DNA from 4 places in the Clostridioides sp. ES-S-0108-01 genome. Region 1 is predicted to be linked to each of the others. Evidence: riboswitches for the same ligand, from Rfam matches in the RefSeq annotation. Region 1 holds a riboswitch; each other region holds the start of a gene.
What was found. A riboswitch is a leader RNA that binds a small molecule or an ion and turns the genes downstream of it on or off. The one in region 1 is predicted to bind lysine.
Positions count from the first base shown of each region.

Region 1 (5,182 bases):
CTGTTGATGCAGAAACTGGAAAAATAAAGGTTTATGATGTTAAGAACACACCTAAATGGGTGGATAGAATCCAGCCACAAAACTTTATAACAGACCAGATTAAAGACTGGGGTGTTTATGTTAATGGATTTTTAAATTCTGTTATATCAGAAAAGGGAGTTTTAGTGCCAACAGAAGGTACATCGTTAGTTTATGGTAATGATAATAGGTCTTATTGGTATACGGGTATAACATCTTCAGGTGGAGATGAATCTACAATTGGATTTATGTTAGTCGACTCTAGAACAAAAGAGGCTAGATTGTATAAACAGCCAGGAGCTACTGAAACAGCTGCAATGAAATCAGCTGAGGGTAATGTTCAAGAAAAGAATTATGAAGCTACATTCCCTGTAATGTATAATATATTGGGTCAGCCAACATATGTATCATCATTAAAAGATAAGGCTGGTCTTGTTAAGAGAGTTGCATTTGTATCTGTTGAAGATTATAATGTACTTGGAATAGGTGAAGATAAGAACGAAGCATTAAGAAATTATAAAGATTCACTAGAATCTAAAGGTAATGATTTAAAACTTGATAATGATTTAAAAGATGAGGTAATAGAAGGTACAGTGACAAGAATAAGCCCAGATGTACGAGGCGGAAATACTAATTATTATGTAACTTTAGATTCAAATAAAGAGATAATATTCAAGGCTACTTCAAAAGTATCTAGCGAATTACCACTGACTCAAGTTGGAGATAAAGTTAAAATATCGTATTCAAAAGAAGAATCTGGTGTAATTGAAATGTCAGAATTTGATAACCTAAATATTGCAAACTTTGAAGATAAAAAAGTAAAAGAAGGAACAGAAACTGATGAAAATACGAGTTCTCAAGATTCTGAAAATCAAGGTAATGTATAGTTTAAATAAATAATTGATAATAGTATTTAGTATGTTAATAGCTAATTTTTATAGAATTTATTTCTATAAAAATTAGCTATTTTATTTTAATTCTTTGTAAATTTAATATCATAAAATTAATATAATATTAGTACAACTTTGCAAATAATACTTCAAGGAGAATGTACTATGACTAATATGGAAAAAGAGATATTACTTTTAATTAGCAGGGTTAGATGTGTTACAGAATCTCAATTTAGAAAAATTTATGGAGAGCAAAAGAGATACAATAAAAAAAATTTCAAAAAAACTTTGAGAAAAATGTGTAGTGAATATACACTAAAAAAATATCCTTGTGATGTGGATTATTATAATTATAAAGACCTCTCTTATGTATACTATTTAAATGGTAGTAAGCTTTTTAAGGGAGATGATTTAATAAAGGCTCTAGTAGGGTCAGAGTTAGTTGTTAGAATCAATACTGCAGGTTGTGATGTAAAAAGATTTTACCGAAATGTTAGTGTAGATGATGTGAAATACGATTTATTTATTGAATATACAGACCAATTTGGTAGTATAAAGCAAGTTTTAGTCGACGTTGATTTAAATAATGAAATAGACATTTCTAAATATGAAAATCTTTCTAAAAAAATAGATAAATCTACAATTCCGTTTTTTAAAGTGCCAAATGTTTTGGTAGTTACACCAGATAACTTATCTGAATTAAATGATTTAGAGAGATATGATAATGAGTACAGTATAAATTTTATAGATTTAGGATTAAATAAACTATTTAATTGTATATAAGTTAATTTTAAAAAGAAGACTAGCGATTTGCCACATTTTGTAAAATAATTGTTGCAATATTATATAGAGTGTGATAAAACTATATTAATAAATTAATTAAAAATAATGAGCCTAGGGTAGAGGTAGCTGTATTCAATAGTATTCAATAGGAGCTGGTAAGTGTTGATAATTGATGAAAGGGTCTATAGCCGAAGAAATTTTGTTGACGGACAAATTTTCTGGACTTATGCAGAATATGCATAAGGCTGTCACTTTTAAAGTGGTGAGCTACAAGGTTACTTGGTCTATGAAATTTACACGTCCAAAGTATACCTTTGGGCGTTTTTATTTATCAAAATTTAGTTTGAGGGGGAAAAAGCATGAGTATAATTGTCCAAAAATACGGTGGAAGTTCAGTAGCAGATACTGACAAAATAAAATCAATTGCAGAAAATATAATAGAACGAAGAAAAGAAAATCCACAAATGGTAATAGTTGTGTCTGCCATGGGAAAATCCACTGATGAATATATAAATTTAGCAAAAGAATTGAGTAATGAACCTAGTAAGAGGGAATTAGATGCTTTGATGTCTACTGGCGAAATGATTTCAGCATCTTTATTATCAATAGCATTAAATGCACTTGGGTGTAAAGCTATAAGCTATAATGCTTATCAACTAAATATAAAAACGAGTGGTCTTCATGGAAAGTCTCAAATTGATGATATAAACATAAAAAGAATTAAAAATAGCTTAGATGAAGGAAATGTCGTGATAGTAACTGGATTTCAAGGAATCAATGAAGATGGCGATGTAACTACTCTTGGAAGAGGTGGTTCAGATACATCTGCTGTAGCTCTTGCGGTTAAATTAAATGGAAAATGTGAGATATATACAGATGTTGATGGGATTTACTTTACAGACCCAAGAAAATATTCAAGGGCTAGTAAACTTGATGAGATTGAATATGAAGAAATGCTTGAACTAGCAAGTTTAGGTGCACAAGTAATGCATTCAAGAAGTATAGAACTTGCACAAAAATATGGTGTTGAAATCTATGTTGGACGTACATGTGGTGCAGTAAAAGGAACGTATATAAGAGGGGGAAAATACATGAAATTAGAGGATAAAGTAATAACAGGATTAGCTACTAGTGATGATGATAGTTCTATAACAATAAAAGATTTTAAAACAGAAAATATATCTAGTTTATTTGAGGATATAGCAACTATGGGTATAAGTGTAGATATGATAAGCCAAACTGCACCTATTTTAGATAAGATAAGTGTATCATTTACAGTTCCAAAGGAAGAATTAGGAGAATGTAAAAAGATAGTATCTAAATACACAGATGAAGAACATGTAGTAATTGATAATAATATTACTAAATTCTCTTTAGTAGGTCTTGGCATGAAAAATACTTCTGGAGTTGCTGCTAAAGTATTTAAGATATTCAATGAAAATGGTATAATGATAAAACTTATAACTACATCAGAAATTCGTATAACTTGTGCTATAAATTCTGATGATAAACAAGTAGCTATAGAGAAAATAGCAGAAGTATTTAATATATAAAATTTGGGGAGGCTATTATGAAACTTCATGGAACTATGACCGTAAATAATAATGAATTATATATTGGAGGAGTAAGTTGTTTAGAGCTTAGTAAAAAATATCAAACTCCACTTTATGTATTTGATGAAGCTTTAGTGAGACAAAATTGTAGAGAATATATAGAATATTTTAAAGCCAGAGAAGGAAAAAATAAGGTTGCTTATGCGGGGAAAGCTTTTTTACCTCTTTACATGTGCAATCTTATAAATGAAGAACAAATGTGTCTAGATGTAGTTTCAGGAGGAGAATTATATACAGCTTATAAATCAAATTTTCCTATGGAAAAAGTTTTCTTCCATGGAAATAATAAGACTAAAGAAGAAATAAACATGGGATTAGATTTAGGTGTAGGTAAATTTGTAGTGGATAATTTTTATGAGTTAGACTTGATTGAAGCGTTATGTGAAGATAAAGGTAAAACTCAAGAGATATATTTTAGAATAACTCCTGGTATAGAAGCTCATACACATGATTATATAAAAACTGGACAGATAGACTCTAAATTTGGATTTGCTTTAGTAAATGGAGATTTATTTAGAGCAATAGAAAAGTTAAGTGAATATAAAAATATTAAACTTGTGGGTCTTCATGCTCATATAGGTTCACAAATATTTGATGTAGAACCATACATAGATACAGTAGATATAATGATGAACTTAGTAAAAGAAATAAAAGAAAAATTCAACATACAGTTAACAGAAATTGACCTAGGTGGAGGAGTTGGAGTTTATTATAGTGAAGGAGATAAACCTAAAACTATAAAAGAATTCTGTGAAACTATAATCATTAAAGCAGAAAATTCATGTAAAGAGCTTGGAATAGAAGTGCCTACATTAGTAATAGAGCCAGGAAGGTCAATAGTTGCAAATGCAGGAAGTACTTTATATACAGTAGGTTCGATAAAGGATATAAAAGATGTTAGAGTTTATGTAAGTGTAGATGGCGGTATGACAGACAATGTAAGACCTTCGTTGTACCAAGCTAGTTATGAATGTAGTATTGTGAATAAAATTAACCATGAGACTATGAATCATGTAACAATAGCTGGAAAATGTTGTGAAAGTGGGGATATATTAATTGGAGATATAAATATAATGGACATTAAAAGCGGAGATATACTTATAACAACATCAACTGGTGCATATGGATATTCAATGTCTTCAAATTATAATAAAATACCAAGAGCAGCAGTAGTGTCAGTGTTTGATGGAAATGATAAGCTAATTTGTAAGAGACAAAGCTATGAAGACTTATTAGCTTTAGAGATATAAAATAAAGAAGTATATAATAAAAATTAAATATTAAAGTTTATTACTAGCAGATTTGCTAAGATATGTATCTCTAAATTAATTTTTAGTTTGTTGTATCATTCTTAGTATATCTGCTTATTTTTCGCTTTACTAGCAAATTTCTTGTAATAAATATAAAATATTTTAAAAACTTTCTAATTATGATAAAATTTAAAGTATATGACAAGGAGGGATTTAATGAGAGGAAGAGTAATTTTATTAATATCGATATTATCTATATTTCTTGTAGGATGTTCATTTAATAAAAAAGATGAAATAAATTTAGTAGAGCAGGGAAAAACATATTTAGAAAAACATGACTATAAAAAAGCTATGGAATCATTATCCTCTGCATTAGAAGAAGATAATACTAATGAGAATGCAAGAGCTATGTATATGCAAGCTATGAGAATGTCAAACATGACTGAGTTTGAAGAATTAAAAAATTATGAGGATGCGATTAAGGAACTTAAACTTATAGAAAAAATAAAAAATGGTTCATCTGCTATTAAAGAAGAGGCAACTAAAAAGAAAGAAGAATTAACTAAATTAGAAAAAGAACAAAATGAAACAGAAGAACAAAGAAAGAAAAAGGCAAAAGATACGGCGG
Region 1 is NZ_JADGMN010000001.1:505,123-510,304, forward strand. It holds gene IR152_RS02220 (hypothetical protein) at 1-905, shown strand, start outside; gene IR152_RS02225 (hypothetical protein) at 1,074-1,691, shown strand; lysine riboswitch at 1,801-1,969, shown strand; gene IR152_RS02230 (aspartate kinase) at 2,051-3,244, shown strand; gene lysA (diaminopimelate decarboxylase) at 3,262-4,554, shown strand; gene IR152_RS02240 (tetratricopeptide repeat protein) at 4,771-5,182, shown strand, end outside.

Region 2 (5,182 bases), on a different contig from region 1:
ATTTTCATTTTTATTGTATGAATATTTCAATTAAATGTCAACACATTATATTTATTTTTTTTTATGTATTATTTTTTTTGTTAAGTTTTTATTATCAATTATATTACTTTTATATTATTAACTTTTATACATATATGTTATATATTAATGTAAAATAATATATTTATTTAATTTATTATTAATATGTCATACAAAACACTAAAAGTAAAGTTATATTGTAATTTACTATATTATGTTAAAGATATATTCATACAAACAATAGAATCGTTTGCAATTTTATAAATATATTTTTAGACAACAAAAAAAGCACTTAATGTGCTTTTTTGTATTTATTAGTAAAATATTTTATAAATATATTCATATTGTATTTAACTTATCTATCAAAAAATAAAAACGGGATAGCCCACTCCGAAAGCCAGCAACCCCAGTTTTTTCCAGTACAACTAAGTACTGTAAAATGCGGATGAAGGGAGTCGAACCCCCACGCCAACGGCGCTAGATCCTAAGTCTAGTGCGTCTGCCAATTCCGCCACATCCGCTTATTACTCTTTTATTTTACTATATTTCGCTATTCTTTTCAATAACTTTTTAAAATTATCTATAAACTAATAAAACAATCATAATAAAAGGTTAAATTTATTTATATCCTTATTCTACAAGTTCAATTTCTGCTTCATCTACTCTCTTACCAATTATTTGAATACCTACAAATATAGCAACTATAGCCACTGGCAACACTATATATATTGGCAATCCAAATCCAGCTGGTATGTATCCAAATACAACGGTAATTACTGCTGTAAATATAGCATACGGTATTTGAGTATTAACATGGTCTATATGATTACAACCAGCTCCCATTGAAGAAAGTATTGTTGTATCTGAAATAGGAGAACAATGGTCTCCAAATATTGCACCTGTTAAAACTGCACTTGTACTTACTATTACATAAGACATATCAGGATTTAGTGAGTATGCTAGTGGTATTGCAAGTGGCATAAGTATACCCATTGTTCCATAAGCTGTTCCAGTAGCAAATGATATTATTGCTCCTAAACCAAATATTAAACTTGGCAATAAAAATGGAGGTAATGAACCTGATAATAAGTGTATTAAAAATTTAGCTGTACCTAACTCTTTTATTACTGAACTCAATGACCATGCAAGTATTAATATTACACCAGTGATTACTAAACTTTTCATTCCATCTATCCAAACATCAATTGCCTCTGATATTGTAAAAATCTTTTTGACTACAGCCATTATAATAGCAACCAAACTTGCAACAAGTGCAGACTGGAATAATGCTCTAGATGCATCAGATGCACTAAATGCTTCTTTTATTGCTTCAAATGAATACGGCGAATTCGTAAATAACTGTATAAGAGCCTTATTCTCCCCTCCCATTATAGATGTATATCCACTATAATAGAATGATGTTAATGCAACTATTATTAATGTGCCTATCGGGATTATAGCATTCCATACACTCAATCTTACTCCATTTTTTGGAGCTAAATCATCTAATTCTTCTACACCTTCATCAAGGTCTGTACCAATTTTTCTACTTCTAGATTTTATCTCTGCTTTTCTCATTGGTCCAAATTCTTTTAATAATAATGCTGATAATACAATAAACACTAATATTAATATGTTATAAAATCTAAATGGTATTGTATTTAAAAATATACCAAATGCGTCAACATCTACATTTATGCTTTCAAAAGCGTCATGTATTAAACCAACTTCAAGACCTATCCATGTAGATATTATAGCTAATCCAGCAACTGGTGCTGCTGTAGCATCTATTATAAATGCCAACTTTTCTCTTGATATTTTCATCTTATCTGCAACAGGTCTCATCATAGGACCTACTATTAATGAATTTGCATAATCATCAAAGAATACTAAAAGTCCCAAAAACCATGTTATAAGCTGTGTACCTTTTGCTGATTTAGCTCTTTTAGCAAGCGCTTCAGCTATAGCCTTAGCTCCTCCCATCTTAGCAACAAGATTTATTACTCCTCCAATTACCAGAACTTGTAGTATTATTCCTGCATTCCATGGGTCTGCCAAAGATACTAAAGCTCTATCTACCAAATCTAAAAAAGCTTGTATAAATGTCGCAAAAACATTAATACCACTAGCTTTAATTATAAAACTACCAGAAATAATCCCTATAAATAATGAAATTATTACGTTTTTAGTTATAAATGCAAGTACTATAGCAACTACTGGTGGTATTAAAGTTAAGATTCCAAATTTTTCTGCATTAGCTAATGCAATAGTGTCTATATCCTCCTCTGCAAAAACCATTACTGTTGACATTATGAACATAATTGTCGTCAGAAAAATAATATTAATTTTTTTGTTCCTCATGTAAATCTCCCTCTCTTTTTAATTTTGTGAATTATACAGGGTATTATGTTCTGATAAAACTAAAAAAGCCTTGAGTGGTAAACACTCAAGGCTTAAACATTACAATACATAAACAATATTAAAAATAAATATAATATAATTCCTTAAATGATAGCTCACCACAAATAAACCTGTGACAGTTGTACACATTTTCTATGTACCCCCAGCAATATAATCTTAAAGCATCGATTATAAAACTTCGGCAATATCTCCTTTCCTAATAATTCTCTGTGCTTAACTCCTTATTAGTACTGATAGACTATTGCGCCTCTACCTTTTTATTCACTTTTATTAAACACATTTTGAGTATATATTATTTATTTAAACTTTGCAAGGTAGTTTTTAAAATTTCTAATTTAAAGGACTTTTTACACTATTGTCGAATTATAAAATTAATTGTACTAAGACTAACAAAAAAATTTTATCACTTATTGGAGGAATTACTTTAATGTTATTAATTTATAATGAAAAAACAAACCCTTATTTCAATTTAGCAATGGAAGAATATATTCTAAAAAACTTTGATGAAGACTTATTTATTTTATGGAGGAATGAACCTTCTATAATCGTTGGAAAAAATCAAAACACACTTTCTGAAATAAACTTAGAATATATAAAAGAACATTCTATACCTGTTGTTAGGAGACAATCTGGTGGTGGAGCTGTATTTCATGATTTAGGAAACATAAACTTTACATTCATAGCTTGTAATAATAATAGTTTCAGTGATTTCAGAAGATTCACTCAACCAATAATAGACTTACTTAAAACATTAGGCGTCAATGCTGAATTTTCTGGAAGAAACGACCTTCTTATAGATGGTAAGAAATTTTCTGGAAATGCTCAATATAATTACAAAAACAAAGTAATGCATCATGGCACACTTTTATTTTCATCTGAGATAAACGACCTTTCAAGTGCACTAAAAGTTAAACCTATAAAATTTGAAGGAAAGGGAATAAAATCTGTAAAATCCCGTGTAACTAATATAAGTGAACATCTACAATCTAAAATGGATATACTGGAATTTAAAGATGCAATAATGAACTATCTTTCTAAAATAAATACTGATAATACTAATTATTGTTTAAGTGAATATGATATAGAACAGATAGAAAAACTTACTAAATCAAAATATGAAACTTGGGATTGGAACTTTGGCAATTCACCAAAATATACTCTTTCAAATGAATTAAAATATTCTGGTGGAAATGTTGAATTTAATTTAAATGTTGATAAAGGCATAATAAGCACTATAAAATTTTTTGGAGATTTTTTTGGAAAACGTGATGTTTCATTTGTAGAAGATAAACTTATTGGTATAAAACATGAGGAAAATGCTTTGAGAAATATCTTAGACTCTATTGAAATAAATGATTATTTCTTAGGCGCTAATACTGATATTCTAGTTTCTGGAATTTTAGGTGTTAAATGAGTATGTTAAATATTTTAAAATATTTATAAAATTATATTTACAGATATAAAAAATCATGATAATATTTATAACATAATTAAAAATTAATACTTCTTATCCAGAGTGGTGAAGGGACTGGCCCTATGAAACCCAGCAACCAGTATATTTTATATACATTGGTGCTAAATCCTGCAGTATTATACTGAAAGATGAGTCTAAATTAGCTTTTAAAGCCTGAGTTTAAACTCAGGCTTATTTTATTTTGCAGGGTAATAAAAAGGGTATTTTATTTTTAACTAATCAATTATATTCAGGAGGGAATTTATATGAAATTCAAAAAATTATTATGTTTGTTATTATGTTTAGTGTTTACCTTATCTATAGTGGGATGTTCTAAAGACAAAGGCAAAGATGATAAAAAAATAATTGTCGGAGCTACTTTAGTCCCAGGTGGAGAATTATTAGAAGAATTAAAACCACTTATTAAAGAAAAAGGCTATACTTTAGAAATTAAAAATTTTGATGATTACATACTTCCAAACGAGGCTTTAAATAATGGAGAAATTGATGCAAATCTATTCCAACACGAACCTTATCTAAAAGAAGCAGTTAAAGCTAAAGGCTACAAAATAATGGCTGGTAAAAAACTATATGTATGTCCAGCAATACTTTACTCTTATAAGATAAAATCTGTTGATGAATTTAAAAAAGGAGATACAATTGCAATAAGCAACAATCCATCTTCTTGTTCTAAGAACCTTAGATACCTTGAAAGTATTGGTCTTTTAACTTTACCTAAAGGTAATGGATTAGTTAGCCCTAAGGATATAATAGAAAATCCAAAGGAGATACAATTCAAAGAATTAGATATTGCTCAAATTCCGTCTTCTCTTCCAGATGTAACTGCTGCATTTATAGATACTACTTATGCAGTACCAGCTGGTCTTGATGCTAAGAAAAATGGAATTTATACAGCTCCTGTAAATGATGAATATGCAAATCTTTTGGCATTTAGAACTGAAGATAAAGATAGCGAAAAAATTAAAGTTCTACAAGATGTTCTTACATCAGACAAAGCAAGAAGTATAATTGAAGAAAAGTACAAAGGTGTTGTAATTCCTATTTTTTAGTATATTTAGTATAATTTTAATATTATTATCCTAATCTTGTTGAACATTGACTTATTAAGTGCTACCATTTAAATAAATCTATGTTTATGGAGGAAGATTACTATGGCTATAGAACTAAAAAAGGGGCAAAAAATAAACCTTACAAAAAAAGAAAATAGTAATTTAGGTGAAATTTTAGTTAATTTAAATTGGAACCAAAAAATACAAAAAAAAGGTTTTT
Region 2 is NZ_JADGMN010000003.1:16,304-21,485, reverse strand. It holds tRNA gene IR152_RS03890 (tRNA-Leu) at 459-539, opposite strand; gene IR152_RS03885 (Na+/H+ antiporter NhaC family protein) at 649-2,379, opposite strand; lysine riboswitch at 2,523-2,699, opposite strand; gene IR152_RS03880 (lipoate--protein ligase) at 2,867-3,853, shown strand; SAM riboswitch class I at 3,944-4,048, shown strand; gene IR152_RS03875 (MetQ/NlpA family ABC transporter substrate-binding protein) at 4,159-4,962, shown strand; gene IR152_RS03870 (TerD family protein) at 5,065-5,182, shown strand, end outside.
Region 2: another riboswitch for lysine. It lies ahead of IR152_RS03885 (Na+/H+ antiporter NhaC family protein); the one in region 1 lies ahead of IR152_RS02230 (aspartate kinase).

Region 3 (5,182 bases), on a different contig from region 1:
ATTAAGTTAAAATAAATCTTTTTTAATTATTTAGAATATTTAAAATGTAATTTATTACATAAAAAAAAACCTATTTATTACACATTAAATAGACTCCCATGAATCCTGAGTAATAAATAGGTTTAGCTTGTATTTAAACAATCACTATCCGTTTGTATTTTATTTTAATTATTATTTATTATATGTTAGCAAATTTATTTTTTAGTGTCAACTTTTTCTCAATATTTTAATTTTAAACAAACTATATAAATTGAATCCACAAAAATATTATTTTTATCAATAAACAAAATAAAAAAGGTATTACCATTTTTTAAGTAATACCCATTTATTTTATTTTTAGTTTAAGTGATTTTTCTTAATCTCATCAAGTAGTCCATCTTCTAGATAAATTTCTAATGCACATCCTACCATTGCTTTTACTGCTTTGTGAAGTTTATCATAAGCTTCCTCAGAATTTGCATAGTTTAGAAACTCTTTTTCATGAACATACACCATTGGATTTATATCTAAAGCTATTTCTGTATACATAGTAGGGCAAACTTGACTTACATTACCTATATCTGTAGAACCTACTGGTCCATCTTTACCTTCTAATATATCTGTTATACCCACCTCAATCAAATTATTTTTTGTTATCTTTTGAAGCACTTTGTTATTTATTATGTTGTCAAAAGAATTTTCAAAATATCTATAGGAAAGCTTAGCTCCTGTCATTAACTCTGCTCCTTTTGCACAGTTTATAACCTTTTTAGTTACTTCATCTAAATAACTTCTTTCAGCAGCTCTTACGAAAAATTTACAGGCTGCTTTTTCTGGAACTATGTTTGGAGCCTCTCCTCCATTTGAAACTATCCCATGTATTCTAACATCTGATTTTACATGTTGTCTTAGTGCATTTATCCCAGCAAAAGTAAGTTGTACTGCATCTAACGCATTAACTCCCATATGAGGATGACTAGCTGCATGTGCTGATACCCCTTCAAAACTAAACTCTAATGAATCTATTGCCAAAGCCTTGCAGTTTATATTATTAAAAGCTTCTATATGCATCTGATAACTTACATCAACATCATCAAAGGCTCCTGCTTTAACTAAATCACATTTTCCTCCTGTTGTTTCTTCAGCTGGTGTTCCTATTAGTACTATTTTTCCTTTAAAATTTTCTTTTAATTTACTTAATACTATACAAGCTCCTAGTGTAGATGCTGCAATCCAGTTGTGCCCACAAGCATGAGCTGGTTCTTTATCTTCTCCATATCCAGGAAGTGCATCATACTCAGCTAAAAATGCTATAGTAGGACCATCACTATCTCCTAATTCTGCTCTAAAAGCAGTATCCATATTACAGTACGGATAAGTTGTATCAAATCCATATTCCTTCATTTTCTCTACTAAGTACTTTGATGATATATATTCTTCTTCACCTAGCTCCGGGTTATTGAATATAAAATCACATACTTCTTCAATTTCTTTTCCAAGTTCATCCTCTATCTCATAAGCTCTTTTCTTTACACTCTCTATCATAACTTACCTCCTATTAGAATCCTAGATATAATCCTATTGTCAAGAATACCATTACAAGAATTGTTAATACTACCATTAGAGGAACTATGAATCTAACCCACTTTGACCAAGGAATATTAGCCACTGCTAATGCTCCCATTAAAACACCTGATGTAGGTGTTATTAGGTTAGTTACACCTATACCAAATTGATAAGCTGTAACTATCATTTGTCTAGATACATCAACTAAGTCTCCAAGTGGTGCAAGTACAGGTATTGTAAGTGATGCAAGCCCTGAAGCAGATGGTATTAAAAATGCTATCAAACCTTCTATTAAGAAAGTTAAATTTATAAATATAGTTTTTGGTAGTCCATTTAATAAATTTGCTGCAGAATTTAAAATTGTATCTATTATAAATCCATTTTCTGCTATTATTACGATTCCACGAGAAAATGCTATACATAGCCCTGCTGTCATTAAATCTCCTGCTCCATTTATAAATGAATTAACTATTTCATCTTGTTTAAGCCCTGATGCTATTCCTGATATTATACCTATTGCTGTAAATATCATTGCAATCTCAGTTATATACCATTCTAACTTTAAAACTCCAAATATCATAATCGCCATACCTACCACGAAAATTGATATTACCATAGCTTCTCTTTTTGTAAATTCTTTTATGTTAGTATCACTATTAGTCATTGATTCTTGATTTAGTGATATATCGTGTACTAAAGACTTTTTATGGTCTTTTTTAACTCTATTGGCATATATCATAACAAATCCTATAGATATAGCCATATATATTATAAACATAACAACTCTAAACTCTATTCCAGAACCTGGTGTTATTTGTGACAATGCTTGTGCTATTCCTACAGAGAAAGGATTAGTCGTAGCTGCCCCAAATCCAGCTGTTGCTCCTACAAATATCGTTGCCACTGCTGTTAATGAATCATATCCCATACTGGTCATGAGTGGAATAAATATCATATAAAAAGGTAGTGTTTCTTCACTCATTCCAAATGTCGTTCCACCTAGCCCAAATAGAATCATTGAGATAGGTATTATTAAAAATTGAAACCTCTTCATTTTTTTGACAGTATGAGCTATAATAGCTTCTATAGCTCCTGTTTTATTAACTATTCCAAAAGCGCCTCCAACTATCAAAACAAATCCAACTACTTGAGCTGCATCTATAAATCCATTTATAGGAGCTGAAAATACATCAGTAACACCTTGTGGATTTGATGGTGCTTTTTCATAAGTTCCAGCTACAACAACTGACCTTCCGTCTATATCCACCCTTTCAAAATTTCCACTTGGTACTATCCAAGTAAGAACTGCCATCACTACTATTAATAAGAATATTATAGTAAGTGTTTGAGGCATAGTAAACTTTTTCTTTTTTAAACTACTCATTTTTAATCTCCCCACTTTTTAAATTAAAATATTTTATTATTGCATCCCTTTTTATCCTATTTTGTATAGATGTAAAAAAGCTCAACATGGATACATGTTGAGCTAAATGTGCTAAATACAACATACCTGCATCTTCCCTTTATCTTATTTAAGATAGCTCTCCATCAAAATTCGGGATAATTTTGATGACAGTACTGTACTTATTAAATACAGTCCCAGCACTAGCTTTGGACACTAGCACTTCGGCACTTACTCCTTTTATATTGCCTCATTGGTTTCCGACCTCTTCAATATTAATCTTAGTAAATGCAACCTCTACCTCAATCTTTTTATTAGATGAGGTAATTCTTATTAAATTTTATTTATTGTAAATAATTGTAACATAATACATTAAGATTGTAAATATTGTCAGAATAATAATTGCAATATTTACAATTAAGTTTCTCCTTTTTATTTTTTATTTGAACATACTTAATCATTTTGTGAAATTCCCTCTGTTATTGATGTACCTTCTAATTTATCTCTAGATAAATATACTGCAATAAATCCTATGATGCTAAAAATAGAAAAGAGCATAAATATTTGACTCACAGGAATATCAGGCTTTATTGTTTTTTCAAAGCCTCCTGCTAAAAGAGTTTTATTTGTTTTTGAAATTCCCCAGTTATAATAGACTGTTGCAATTACAGCTCCTATTATAGAGGCAACTAGTCCATAAAATTCACTTTCAATTATTAGGATTTTTTTAATATCCTTAACACTCATTCCAATTGCTCTTAGTATTGATAATTCTTTTTTTCTAGCAATGATATTACTTCTCATAATAAAAATACTATTTACAGAAAGTATAAGTATAATTAAACACTGATATATTACTGCAAGCCGTTCCTCTGAATTTTGTTGTCCTCCATTAAATTTCAAATCTTCACCTTTACCACCAATTGATGTAAAAGCATAATCCTTTGTCAACTTCTCTAATCTTTTTTCAACTGGATATAACTTACCTTTTTTAACCATTACATAAATCTTGTTATAATATTTTTGACCTGTTAATTCTCTATAGTCATCTTCTCTAAATATCACCTGTGCTCCATTGGCATCAATATTCCCATCTTGAGATGCCGCATAAACTTCTTTCATAATAGCACTAACCTCAACCTTAAATGTTTCATACTTTTTAATACTATCTTTATATACAGGTAATTTTATATCTATGATGTCTCCAACCTTTGCGCCATCAATTACCTTTGCTTCAAATGAGTGTGTAACTTGTGAATTTGTATTGTTTACAAGTATAACTTTTTTATATTGTCCTTCTTTAACATTTGTCAAGTTTTTTCCTTCTTCAATAAACGACTCTCTACTGTTTAATAGCTCATCGCTATAACCTCTTATAAGAAGAGGATATTCATTACTATGTTCCTCTTTAAATAGTATATTTTTTCTATTTAATTCATCTTGATAGGACTTAGATATTTTTTCTTTAGGAAGCAAAACATATCCATTAGGATTGTAAAAATTTGGATCTACACTTTTTACGCCTTCTATATTTTTTATTTTCTCTATCAGATTTTTATCGACTTTATAAAATAAACTATCTGTCCCATTGTAACTACCACTTACTGTTTTATCCACACTTCCATAGGACATCCCAAAACTACCACCTGTTATTCCTTCCTCTATATTGGCTCTCAATGTACTTTTTACTGCAAAGCTAAATATAAACATAGTTCCAACCATAGTAATTGCAAGTATTGTTATAATCGTTCTAGATTTATTTCTCCATATATTTCTACTCGCGATTCTTCTAATTATGTTCCCATGTGTTCGATTTGTTTTTATAATATTATATTTTGATTTTCTTTCATACCTCTCACTACTTTTTATTGAATCAATTATGGACACCTTCACAGCTTTCCTAACTACTATAAAACTACTTGTTGATACTGATAATACTGAAACTGCAAAAGAATAAATTATACTTGGAATTCCTATAGTTAGAATAGAACTATATCCATATACTACTCTCACTCCTATATATGATAAGATTACTCCAAATAATATACCAATTATTGTACCTAAAACTATATAAATAAAACTTGATACTTTAAACATACACTTGATTTTCTTATTTGACATACCAATTGACCTCATAATCCCTATTTGAATTATCATATCTTGCAGGATAATATTAAAAATATTGTATATTACAAGGCTAGACACAATGATTAAAAGAACTGTCTTTTGAATATT
Region 3 is NZ_JADGMN010000005.1:139,281-144,462, forward strand. It holds gene IR152_RS06935 (M20 family metallopeptidase) at 337-1,524, opposite strand; gene IR152_RS06940 (YfcC family protein) at 1,538-2,929, opposite strand; lysine riboswitch at 3,076-3,255, opposite strand; gene IR152_RS06945 (FtsX-like permease family protein) at 3,401-5,182, opposite strand, start outside.
Region 3: another riboswitch for lysine. It lies ahead of IR152_RS06940 (YfcC family protein); the one in region 1 lies ahead of IR152_RS02230 (aspartate kinase).

Region 4 (5,182 bases), on a different contig from region 1:
TAAATACTCAATTAATCCAAGTAATATAGTAGCATGTCCATCATGACCACATAAATGTTTTACCCCTTCTTCACTATGAAGACCATCTATGTCAGCTCTAAAAGCAATATCTTTTTTAGGTCTTTTCCCTTCTATTACACCTACTATACCTGTTTCTAAATAAACTTCATACTCAATTCCTAATTTATCAAGATAATCTCTTATGTATTTTGAAGTCTTATACTCTCTTCTCCCAATCTCTGCAATAGGATTTAATAACTTCCTATGCTTATAAAGTTGCTCTTGTAAATATGATGCCTCTCTCATGTAATCTCCTCCAAATTCTATTTTATTAAAAAAATATTTCTATATCTCTTATAGTTAAAATATTATATAACATACTATATTAATTAAAAATAAAAAACTAAATTGAATATAAAAATATTTTGCATTATTAAATAATTCACCATTAATAATAATTCCCCTGTTTCATAAATCAAAACAGGGGAATTATTATTAAAAAATTTTATTTTTTAGCAAGAGAAGAAATGTTTAGCAAGTCCACCCTTAGCAGTTTCCTTATACTTATCCAGCATATCGATACCAGTTTCTTTCATTGTTTCAACGACTTGGTCCAAGGAGACAGAATGTGAGCCATCAGTTAATAATGCATAATTAGCTGCATCATAAGCTCTTTGAGCTGCCATAGCATTTCTCTCTATACATGGAATTTGAACATATCCATGTACAGGGTCACAAGTCATTCCTAGATGATGTTCAAGTGCTATTTCTGCCGCATATTCAATATGGTCTATTGTACCACCTTTTAAATATGCTACTGCCGCTGCTGCCATAGAACAAGCTGCGCCAACTTCACCTTGACATCCTACCTCTGCCCCAGATATTGAAGCATTAGTTTTTATTATATTACCTATTATTCCAGCTACAAGTAGTGCTTCAATTATTTTTTCATCATCATAATTATAGAAATCCTGCATTGCAAAGAATATTCCTGGTATTACACCAGCAGAACCACAAGTTGGAGCTGTAACTATTATATTACCAGAAGCATTTTGCTCTGAAGTTGCTAGTGCATATGCATATATAAGTGTTGAGAAATTCTTATCTTTTTGATATGCATTATAAAATGTACTTGCTCTTCTTTTTAATAATAGTTTACCTGGTATTGTTTCATCCGTACTTAGCCCATCATCAATAGATTTTCTCATAGCATCTTTTATAGTTTTTATATAATCTTTTATGTCTTCTGGTTCACATTCCAACACAAAATCTACTAAAGTCTTATCATTTTCTTTACACCATTTTACTATTTCATCCATTGTATCTAAGTGATATATGCTCTTACTTTTACTGTTTCTTTGACCTTCTTCTGCTATAGTCCCTCCACCTATAGAATATACAGTCCATTCAGCTGTTACATTTCCATCTTTATCTAAAGCTTCAAACTTCATTCCATTTGGATGAAAATCTTTTATAATATCTTCTTTCCAAACAATTTCAACTTTTTTAGGTGCTATGGTTTTTTCAATTATATAGTCAGTTAAGTGACCTTTCCCTGTAGCTGCCAAACTACCATATAATATTGCTCTAAAACTTTCTGCATCTGGATTTTCATTCTTAAATCTTTCTGCTGCTCTTTGTGGTCCCATAGTATGAGAACTTGAAGGTCCACTTCCTATTTTAAAAAGTTCCTTTAAAGTATCCATATTATTCCTCCTGAATCTTCGGTATTATTACTTATTATTAGATTTTACGCACATATTTATTATAACCTAAATATATTAATTATTAGTTATTAAATTCGCATAAAATTTATTTTTTATTTCCATTTTGGTATATTTTATTAAATTAATATGCATATTTTGAGAATAAAACATTTATTTCAAATTTTTATAATATTAATATAATATAAATATCTTATTTAAACAGTTAAGATATTAACTATACCTATTAAAATTAATTAATTTGTACTATAATTATTATTGTACTTAAAAAATTAAATTTAGATAAAAAGGAGATTTGATTATATGTTATTTAAAGGTTCTGCTGTTGCTTTAGTTACTCCATTTACAGAGGATAATAATGTCAACTTTGAAAAATTAGGTGAATTAATCGAATACCATATTGAGAATGACACAGATGCACTAGTTGTTTGTGGAACAACAGGTGAGGCGACTACTATGAGTGAATCTGAAATTTTTGCTGTAATAAAATATACAGTTGAAAAAGTTAATAAAAGAATACCTGTTATAGCAGGTACTGGTTCAAACAATACTATGTTGTCTGTTCATATGAGTCAAGAAGCTGAAAAATTGGGAGTGGACGGTCTTTTAATAATAACTCCTTACTATAATAAGACTAATGAAAGAGGTCTTAAACTTCATTTTGAAACAATAGCAAATAGCGTTAAGTTACCAATTATTTTATACAATGTACCAGGAAGAACTAAAGTAAATATAAAGCCAACTGTTGTGGCTGAACTTGCTAAAATAGATAATATAGTTGCTGTGAAGGAAGCTAGTGGAGATTTAGCTCAAGTTGCAGAAATAGCTAAATTAGTGCCTGAAGATTTTGCTATATATTCCGGTAATGATGATACCATACTACCACTATTATCATTAGGTGGAAGTGGTGTTATCTCTGTACTTGCTAACATCTGTCCTAAAGAAACGCATGATTTAGTAGCTAAATTCTTTGAAGGTGATATTGAAGGCTCAAAAAGATTACAACTTGATATGGATGCTTTAATTGCTGCCTTATTTATAGAAGTAAATCCAGTTCCAGTTAAAACTGCCATGAATATTTTAGGTTTTAATGTTGGAGATTTAAGACTTCCTCTAGCTGAAATGGAAGAATCTAATCTTAATGTGTTAAAACAAGAGTTGACAAATTTTGGATTTAAATTTTAGCAATATATATATAAATAAGTTGATTTTTTCTTAAATATGTATTATTATTAGAATAATCAAATTTTAATATCCTATTAACCTAGGGTAGAGGTAGCTGTAACTAAGAGTATCCAATAGTAGCTGGCAGGTGTTAATGATTGGAAAAAGGATTTACAGCCGAAGAAAATATTTCTTGCAATAATATTTTCTGGGATTGCACATAACATGTGTAATACTGTCACTTATTTTTATAGGTGATGAGCTACAGGGTTTACTTTGAGTGATAAATTAGACGTACAAAGTATACCTTTGTGCGTTTTTTGTATATAATTAAAGTTGTTAATATAATATTAAAGTTTTTGGATATATAAAAATATTAACATATCTTACTTGTATAACTAAAATCAAATAAAACAATGTTTTAATAATTTAAAATTGGGGTGAATTTATATGAAAAAAGTAAATGTGGCAATAGTTGGTGCTACTGGAATGGTAGGTAGAACATTTTTAAAAGTATTAGAAGAAAGAAATTTTCCAATAGAAAATCTATTTTTATTCTCTTCTTCTAAATCAGCTGGTTCTAAAGTAATGTTTTGTGGTAAAGAATATATAGTAGAAGAATTAAAGGAAACTTCATTTACTGATAGAGGCATACAAATAGCATTATTCTCTGCTGGAGGAAGTATTAGTGAAAAGTATGCTCCAATAGCTGCTTCAAATGGAATCTTAGTAGTAGATAACTCTAGTCAATGGAGAATGAATCCAGATGTACCTTTAGTAGTTCCTGAAGTTAACCCAGAAGCCATAAAAAATCATAAGGGTATAATAGCTAATCCTAACTGCTCTACTATACAAGCTATGGTTCCTCTTAAAGCACTTGATGACAAATACAAAATTAAGAGAGTCGTTTACTCTACTTACCAAGCTGTATCTGGTTCTGGTGTTAAAGGTGTTGAAGATTTAGAGAAAGGAATGAATGGCAATCCTACTGGATTCTACCCTCATCAAATCTCTTACAACTGTCTTCCTCATATAGATTCATTCACTGAAAATGGATACACTAAAGAAGAAATGAAAATGGTAAATGAAACTATGAAAATACTTGATAACTACGACTTAAAAATAACTGCAACTACTGTAAGAGTTCCAGTAAAAAATGGTCATAGTGAATCTATAAACGTTGAATTTAACAATCCATTTGAATTAGAGGATTTAGTAAAAACACTTGAAGAGGCTCCAGGTGTTGTAGTAGTTGATAATCCTGCTAAAAATGAATATCCAACTGCTGTAGAATTTGATGATAGAGATGAAGTATTTATTGGAAGAATAAGAAGAGATTTTAGTGTTGATAATGGTGTAAATCTTTGGGTTGTTGCTGATAATATAAGAAAAGGTGCTGCAACTAACGCAATTCAAATAGCTGAAATGGCTTTATCATACGATTTAGTATAATGTACAAACTTGTATAAATATATGATTTTGTAAAATATTAATAGTAACTCAAAAACAAGCATTAGAAGTAACTGTAATATAAAACACAAAAATAAAAAAGAGGGGATTGATTTTATATGATATTTAGAGGTTCTGCTGTTGCTCTAGTTACACCATTTACAAAGGATAATAAGGTTGATTTTGACAAATTAGGTGAATTAGTTGAATACCAAATAGCTAATGGTACTGATGCTATAGTATCTTGTGGTACTACTGGTGAAGCTAATACTATGACTGATGAAGAACAACTTGCTACTATTAAGTATGTCGTAGAAAAAGTTAATAAAAGAGTTCCTGTTATCGCTGGAAGTGGTTCTAATGATACTATGCACTCAGTTAATTTAAGTCAAGAAGCTGAAAAATTAGGAGTAGATGCTCTATTAATAATAACTCCTTATTACAATAAAGCCAATAAAGCTGGGCTTAAACGTCATTTTGAAACAATAGCTAATAGTGTCAAACTTCCAATTATACTTTACAATGTCCCTGGAAGAACTTGTGTAAATATAAGTCCTAGCCTTATAGTTGAACTTGCTAAAATAGATAATATAGTTGCTGTAAAAGAAGCTAGTGGAGACCTAGGACAAGTTGCAGAAATAGCTAGCTTGGTACCAGATGACTTTGCTATCTACTCTGGTAATGATGATACTATACTTCCTTTGTTATCTTTAGGAGGTCAAGGAGTTATATCAGTACTTGCTAATGTTTGCCCTCAAGAAACTCACGATTTAGTAGCCAAATTCTTTGAAGGCGATATCGAAGGTTCTAGAAAATTACAACTTGGTATGGATGCTCTGATTGCA
Region 4 is NZ_JADGMN010000004.1:148,480-153,661, reverse strand. It holds gene IR152_RS05835 (N-acetyldiaminopimelate deacetylase) at 1-306, opposite strand, end outside; gene IR152_RS05830 (L-serine ammonia-lyase) at 513-1,706, opposite strand; gene dapA (4-hydroxy-tetrahydrodipicolinate synthase) at 2,028-2,909, shown strand; lysine riboswitch at 2,987-3,161, shown strand; gene IR152_RS05820 (aspartate-semialdehyde dehydrogenase) at 3,339-4,340, shown strand; gene dapA (4-hydroxy-tetrahydrodipicolinate synthase) at 4,457-5,182, shown strand, end outside.
Region 4: another riboswitch for lysine. It lies ahead of IR152_RS05820 (aspartate-semialdehyde dehydrogenase); the one in region 1 lies ahead of IR152_RS02230 (aspartate kinase).